DNA from 2 places in the Bradyrhizobium sp. FW305-F6 genome. Region 1 is predicted to be linked to the other one. Evidence: predicted binding sites of a transcription regulator. Region 1 holds the regulator's gene; the other holds the start of a gene.
What was found. Region 1 encodes LexA, which represses DNA repair genes until DNA is damaged. Its sites were predicted from a motif close to TGTTCNNNNTGTGTTCNG; they were not measured.
Positions count from the first base shown of each region.

Region 2: AC3WLX_RS10435 (PA0069 family radical SAM protein) is a predicted target of LexA. The motif match lies at 1,874-1,891, and genes of this name have one in related genera.

Region 1 covers NZ_JBYSYD010000001.1:23,864-27,435, forward strand. Annotated here, with positions in the region: gene AC3WLX_RS00115 (hypothetical protein) at 1-402, opposite strand, end outside; gene lexA (transcriptional repressor LexA) at 789-1,490, opposite strand; gene AC3WLX_RS00125 (molybdopterin molybdotransferase MoeA) at 1,667-2,878, opposite strand; gene AC3WLX_RS00130 (hypothetical protein) at 3,092-3,286, opposite strand; gene AC3WLX_RS00135 (HAD family hydrolase) at 3,444-3,572, opposite strand, start outside.
Region 2 covers NZ_JBYSYD010000001.1:2,164,941-2,168,512, reverse strand. Annotated here, with positions in the region: gene AC3WLX_RS10440 (phosphoketolase family protein) at 1-1,702, opposite strand, end outside; gene AC3WLX_RS10435 (PA0069 family radical SAM protein) at 1,913-3,076, shown strand; gene rnhB (ribonuclease HII) at 3,165-3,572, shown strand, end outside.

The DNA of each region.
Region 1 (3,572 bases):
CGTGTCGGCGACGATCTGCGGCTTGTGCTCGCGTTCGCCCACCGCCTGGGTCACTGGCAGTTGCAGCACGGTTGCGCGCTGGCCTTCGACGAGCTGTGTCACCAGCACGTATCTGCCGTCGGGGAATTCGATCGCATCGTGATGCCGATCGGGAATGTGCGGGTCGATCTTGCCGAACTTGCCGACGCGTGAGTTGACGGTGCGCGTCCAGATCCAGCGATTGTCGTAGCGGACGTTGTCGGCGAAGGCGAGCTCCGTTCCCGGCAGCAGGCAGACCGCGACGGAGAGATCGGCTGCGGAGGCGAAGCCGCGCGTCGAGGTGCCGCGGAAGGTTGTCGTGACGATCGTCTCGCCGACTTCGGCGGGGCGTGTCGCGACGGCATGCAGGCTATAGTCACACATCGGGTGCTCCTCATGCGAAGATGGCGACCCGCGTCTCTTCGAGGCGCAGGCCTCTCTCAGAGTGAGCCTGCGACGCTCTGCTTGGTTATGGGCAAATCTGCGGCTCGCGTCCGCAGCACGCGATCACATTATCTTTCTCGGCGCGATTAGGAACAAACTGCGCGTCGATGCATTCGGCAGCGCGGATCAGCGACGGCCGGCATCAACTCGGATGGTTGGCGCGAAATGACTGCACGCCTGCGCTTGCGAACCAGGAAGTCGCGCAGAAGGAGGGGCCGGACAGTCAGCGCAGAACCAGAGGGACCATCCAGCCGAAGCGGACGAAGCGTCCGCTCCAATCTTGGAGCGAGGGTGCCGGTCGAAAGCGCGCGGCGTGCTCGATAAGCTCAGTACTTTCGATAGAGCCCGATCAGCTTGCCCTGAATCTTCACGCGGTTCGGCGGCAGGATGCGCACCTCGTAGGCGGCATTGGCAGGCTCGAGCGCGATCGAGGCGCCGCGGCGGCGGAAGCGCTTGAGCGTGGCCTCCTCGTCGTCGATCAGCGCGACCACGATGTCGCCGGTATCGGCGCTCTCGTTGCGCTGGATCAGCGCCATGTCGCCGTCGAGGATGCCGGCCTCGACCATCGAATCGCCGCGCACCTCGAGCGCATAATGCTCGCCCGAGCCGAGCATGTCGGGCGGCACGCTGATGGTGTGGCTGCGGGTCTGCAACGCCTCGATGGGCGTGCCGGCCGCGATGCGACCCATCACCGGCACCGCTACGGGCCGTTCACCCTCGTCCGCGGGCGGGCTGGAGCTCGCGCGCACCTTGCCGAGATTGCCCTCGATGACGCTCGGGGTGAAGCCGCGGCGATTGCCGGCGGCGGCCTGGAGCTCGGGCAGCTTGATCACCTCGATGGCACGGGCGCGGTTGGGGAGGCGGCGGATGAAGCCGCGCTCCTCGAGCGCCGTGATCAGGCGATGAATGCCCGACTTCGAGCGCAGGTCGAGCGCATCCTTCATCTCGTCGAAGGACGGCGGCACGCCGCTTTCCTTCAGACGCTCGCTGATGAACCGCAGAAGCTCGTATTGTTTGCGCGTCAACATCTCGACCTAAGTCCCCCGGTTGATGTCGTTCGATTCCGAGACGATGAATTCGGCAATAAGCCGCTACATCCTCGAAACAAATCATGAACGGACCCTATATGTTCGATATGTGTTCCGCAACTGCTTAATTTACGGTGAACGGGGCGAGGCTCGCGGAATACGTGCGGGCCCGGAGCTCAGACCGGAAGCCGCAGCACCTCGCAAGGCGTGCCGGCCTCAGCCTTCGGCGCGAATGGTGCGCGCACGAGAAGTACCTGTGCCGCAGCGAGATTCGCAAGCAGCGAAGAGTCCTGATGATTGACGGGGACGGCGACGGGTGTGCCGTCCTCGCGCAGCTCCAGGCGTGCGCGCAGGTAATCCTCGCGCTGGTCGTTGGCACCGAGGTCGCGGCCCAGCACGGCGCGCTCTCTTTGATGACGAATGTTGGAGCGGCCCGACAGCGCACGAATCAGCGGCACCATGAACAGGAAGGCGCACACGTAGGATGAGACGGGATTGCCCGGCAGGCCGATCACGCGCATGGCGTCGAGCCGTCCGTGCATCATCGGCTTGCCCGGCCGAATCGCGATCTTCCAGAACGCCATCGCGATGCCTTCGTCTCTCAGCGCCTGCTGGACCAGGTCGTGGTCGCCGACCGACGCACCGCCGGTCGTGACCAGGATGTCGGCACCGCGCTCGCGGGCCCGGCGGATGCCCGCGGACGTGGATTCCAGCGTGTCGGCGGCAATGCCGAGGTCGATGGTCTCGGCGCCCTCGCTGCGCGCCAGCGCATGCAGGGCATAGCCGTTGGAATAGACGATCTGGCCGGGTCCCGGCCTGGTGCCGGGCGTCACGAGTTCGTCTCCGGTGGCGAGGATCGCGACCTTCGGACGACGGCAGACGGCAAGGTGCGGGTGGTTCATTGCGGCGGCGAGCGCGAGATCGCGCTCGGTGAGACGAGTTCCCTTGCGCAGCAGCACGTCGCCTTCAGCAAAGTCGACGCCGGCGGGGCGGATGTGCCTCCCGGGAATCGCGGCCTCCTTGATCGTGACGCCGCTGCCGTCCGCGACGGTGTCCTCCTGGATCACCACCGCGTCGGCGCCGTCGGGAATGACGCCCCCGGTGAAGATTCGCACGGCTTCGCCGGGGCCGACTGTTCCGGCGAACGGACGGCCGGCTGCGACCTCGCCGGTCACATTAAGCCTGGAATTGATCGTGGCTGCGTCGGCCGCGCGCACCGCGTAGCCGTCCATCGCCGACATCGCTTCGGGCGGTTGCGTGCGCCGCGCCGCGAGGTCGCGCGCGAGCACGCGATGGTAGGCCTGGTCGAGGGCAACCGTCTCTTCGGCCAGCGGCTCGGCATCGGCCAGCACCGCCGCGAGCGCGTCAGAAACCGGCATCAAGGCCACGGGTGAACTCCTGCTGAGCACATCGGCTATGGGGCCGCAGTGTTCTAGCCGAGGAGGCGCGTGAGGCAAAGCCGCCCGCGGAATGTCGTGCGTGATCTCGCTCGTGTGGAATGCAGCTCACGTCCGTCGCGGCAGGATCCGGCAGGCGAGAAAGACCGGCACGAGGATCGCCATGACGAGGACAAGAAGGACGAGCGCCACGGCCGGCATCGGTCAACTCCCGCTCCGCCGGTCCCGCTCGACGTCCGGCGCCCTGGGGCCTTGATCCTTGTCGGGCAGCGGATCGGCCTGGGATTTCAGGTCGGCCGCCTTGCTGATGAGCTTGGCAGATAGGTCCGAATCCGAGGTGGTTCTGGCGAATTCAAGCAGGAGAGAGGCTTGCTTTGTAAGGTAGGTTTTGCCCAGCACGTCGTCAGTCCAATGTAGAAGTCCCCAACGGATTCATGAGTCCGAAGGGTGGTATTCCGTTCCGGGAACTCTGTGTAAAAATGCACAAAGCGATTGGGTTCCACATCGCGACGTAATTTAGTCGCGGAAAAGAGGGTTCTCCGGCTCTTGCGTCGCCTTAGATGCCCAAGGCCTTCAGTGCGTTCCCGACATCGCGCGGCGAGGTGACATGCACCGCCATCAAGCCACGCGCCCGGGCCCCCTCGATGTTCTCGGCGAGGTCATCGAAGAATACGATGCGCTCCGC
Region 2 (3,572 bases), 2.1 Mb from region 1:
GCAGGGTGTTGGCGTCCGGCGGGAAGTAGATGCGGACGATGTCGGCCTTCTTGTTGGCGACGAGATCGACGAAGCCGGGATCCTGATGGCTGAAGCCGTTGTGGTCCTGGCGCCAGACATGGGAGGTCAGGAGATAGTTGAGCGAGGCGATCGGGCGGCGCCACGGCAGCTCGCGCGTCACCTTCAACCATTTGGCATGCTGGTTGAACATGGAATCCACGATGTGGATGAAGGCCTCGTAGCACGAGAAGAAGCCGTGCCGTCCCGTCAGCAGATAGCCCTCGAGCCAGCCCTGGCAGAGATGCTCGCTCAAGACCTCCATCACGCGGCCGTCCTGGGCGAGATGCACGTCGTAGGGTTCGGTCGGCTCCATCCACACCCGTTCGGTCGCCTCGAACACGGCATCGAGGCGGTTTGACGCGGTCTCGTCCGGGCCCATGATGCGGAAGTTACGCTCCTTCTCGTTGAGGCGGATGACATCGCGCAGGAACTTGCCGAGCTCGCGCGTCGCTTCGGCAATGACTTCGCCAGGCTGCGGCACGTCCACCGCGAAGCTGCGAAAGTCCGGCAGCTTCAGCTCCTTCTTCAACAGGCCGCCGTTGGCATGCGGGTTGGCGCCCATGCGCCTGACGCCTTCGGGCGCGAGCGCCTGAAGCTCGGGAATGAGCGCGCCGTTCGCATCGAACAGCTCTTCGGGCTCGTAACTGCGCATCCAGTCTTCGAGGATTTTCAGATGCGCCGGATTTTCCCGGCAGCCTGCGACCGGCACTTGGTGCGCGCGCCAAAAGCCCTCGACCTTCTTGCCGTCGACCTCTTTCGGGCCGGTCCAGCCCTTTGGGCTGCGCAGCACGATCATCGGCCAGCGCGGCCGCTCGACGCTTGTCCGCCCGTCGCGGGCGTGCTGCTGGATCGAGCGGATGCTCGTCAACGCGACGTCGAGTGCATCCGCCATAGCCTGGTGCATTAATCTGGGATCATCGCCTTCGACGAACAGGGGCTCATGGCCGAACCCGCGGAACAGATCGCGGATCTCCGCATCCTTCATCCGCCCCAGCACGGTGGGATTTGCGATCTTGTAGCCGTTGAGATGCAGGATCGGCAGCACCGCGCCGTCATGGGCGGGGTTCAGGAACTTGTTGGAGTGCCAGGACGCGGCGAGCGGGCCGGTCTCGGCCTCGCCGTCGCCGACCACGCAGGCGACGATCAGATCGGGGTTGTCGAATGCAGCGCCATAGGCGTGCACCAGCGCATAGCCAAGCTCGCCGCCCTCGTGGATCGAGCCCGGCGTTTCCGGCGCCGCATGGCTCGGGATGCCGCCGGGGAATGAGAACTGCCTGAACAGCTTGCGTAATCCGTCCGCGTTGCGGGCGATCTCGGGGTAGATCTCGCTGTAGCTGCCCTCGAGATAAGTGTTGGCGACCATGCCCGGTCCGCCATGACCGGGGCCGCAGACATAGATGACGCTGAGGTCCAGCGCGCGGATCACGCGATTGAGATGGGCATAGATGAAGTTCAGCCCCGGCGTCGTGCCCCAATGTCCGAGCAGACGCGGCTTGATGTGCTCGGGCCGCAGGGGCTCGCGCAGCAGCGGATTGTCGAGCAGGTAGATCTGCCCGACGGAGAGGTAGTTGGCGGCGCGCCAATAGCGATCGAGCAGATCGAGGTCGCTGCTCGCTTCGGCCGTTTTTTGCTGGATTGTCATGTTCCTGCCAACCTTCACTTCGCGATCGTCACCAACCCGGTTCCGGGGCGATCGATCCTTCGGGCATGAAACGGGATGGTCGTGACGGCCATGTTGCGTGAGGTCAAAGGCGAGCGCGCGAAGTTTGGGCAGCTCTACTTTGCATGGGGTTGTTTTCACGTTTTTGGTTTGTGTTCTTGATTTGTTCCGTTCACATGCTATCTTGGCTTCATGAGTCCAGCATCCTCTCATGCTCTCAAGCACCCGCCGGTCACGGCGCCCTCCGAGCCGGCGGGTGCGCCTTCGGATTTCCCTGAGCTTGGCGTCGCCATCGAGCGCGCGCGGAGGCGAGGGCGGGGCGCCCAGTCGAACGCCAGCGGCCGCTACGAGGCCGAGGCCCGCGTCGCTTTCGATGACGGCTGGCAGAGCCTGGACGAGCTGCCGCCGTTCAAGACCACTGTCGCTATCGACACTTCGCGCAAGGTGATCACCCGCAATGATTCCCCCGACATCGGCTTCGACCGCTCGATCAATCCCTATCGCGGCTGCGAGCATGGCTGCGTCTATTGCTTCGCGCGGCCGACCCACGCCTATCTCGGCCTGTCGCCGGGGCTGGATTTCGAGTCAAAGCTGTTCGCCAAGCCAGAGGCGCCGGCGCTGCTCGAGAAGGAGCTCGCCGCCGCCGGCTACGAGCCGCGGACGATTGCGATCGGCACCAACACCGATCCCTATCAGCCGATCGAGCGCGAGCGGAAGATCATGCGCGGCATCCTCGAGGTTCTGGAGCGCGCCTCGCATCCCGTCGGCATCGTCACCAAATCGGCGCTGGTCCTGCGCGACATCGACATTCTCCAGCGGATGGCCAAGCGCAATCTCGCCAAGGTCGCGATCTCAGTGACCTCGCTTGATCCGAAGCTGGCGCGGACCATGGAGCCGCGGGCCTCGACGCCGACGAAGCGGCTGGAGGCGCTCAAACAGCTCTCGGAGGCCGGCATTCCGACCACCGTGATGGTTGCGCCCGTGATCCCCGCGCTGAACGATTCCGAGATCGAGCGCATCCTCGATGCCGCCGCCCATGCTGGCGTCAAGGAAGCCGCCTATGTGTTGCTGCGGCTGCCGCTGGAGGTCCGCGATCTCTTCCGCGAATGGCTGATGGCGAACTATCCGGACCGCTATCGCCACGTCTTCACCCTGATCCGCGACATGCGCGGCGGGCGCGACTACGACGCCAAATGGGGCGAGCGGATGAAGGGCACGGGACCGATGGCCTGGACCATCGGCCGCCGCTTCGAGATCGCCTGCGAGCGGCTCGGCCTCAACAAGCGGCGTTCCAAGCTGACGACGGACCACTTTGCCCGGCCAAAGCGGAACGGCGATCAGCTCAGCCTGTTTTGAGCGGCAGCTGGCAGTGGCGGCCTGAATAGCGGGAATATCCTGGGTTCAGGGTTGCGCTGGCGAAGCCCCCTGGCGCACGATCCCGGCCATGATTCGGGACTCCTCCGCCAAGACCCCAGCCAAAGCCGCGCCGAAGAAAAAGGCCGCGAACAAGGCTGTGCCAGCCAAGGCCAAGATTTCTGCGGCCGATGTGGCGAAGGTTCCTGCCGGCAAGAAAGGCATCATTGCCGTTGCGGCCCCCAGCTTTCGCCGCGAGCGCGCGCTGATCAAGCGCGGCGTCTGGCCGATCGCCGGCTGCGACGAGGCCGGCCGCGGGCCGCTGGCCGGCCCGGTGGTGGCCGCCGCGGTGATTCTCGACCCCGACCGCATCCCGCGCGGCATCGACGATTCCAAGCGCCTGACCGCCGAGGAGCGCGAAAAGCTGTTCGACAAGATATGCGCCACGGCGCAGGTCTCGGTCGCCGTCGCCTCGCCGGCGCGAATCGACCGCGACAAC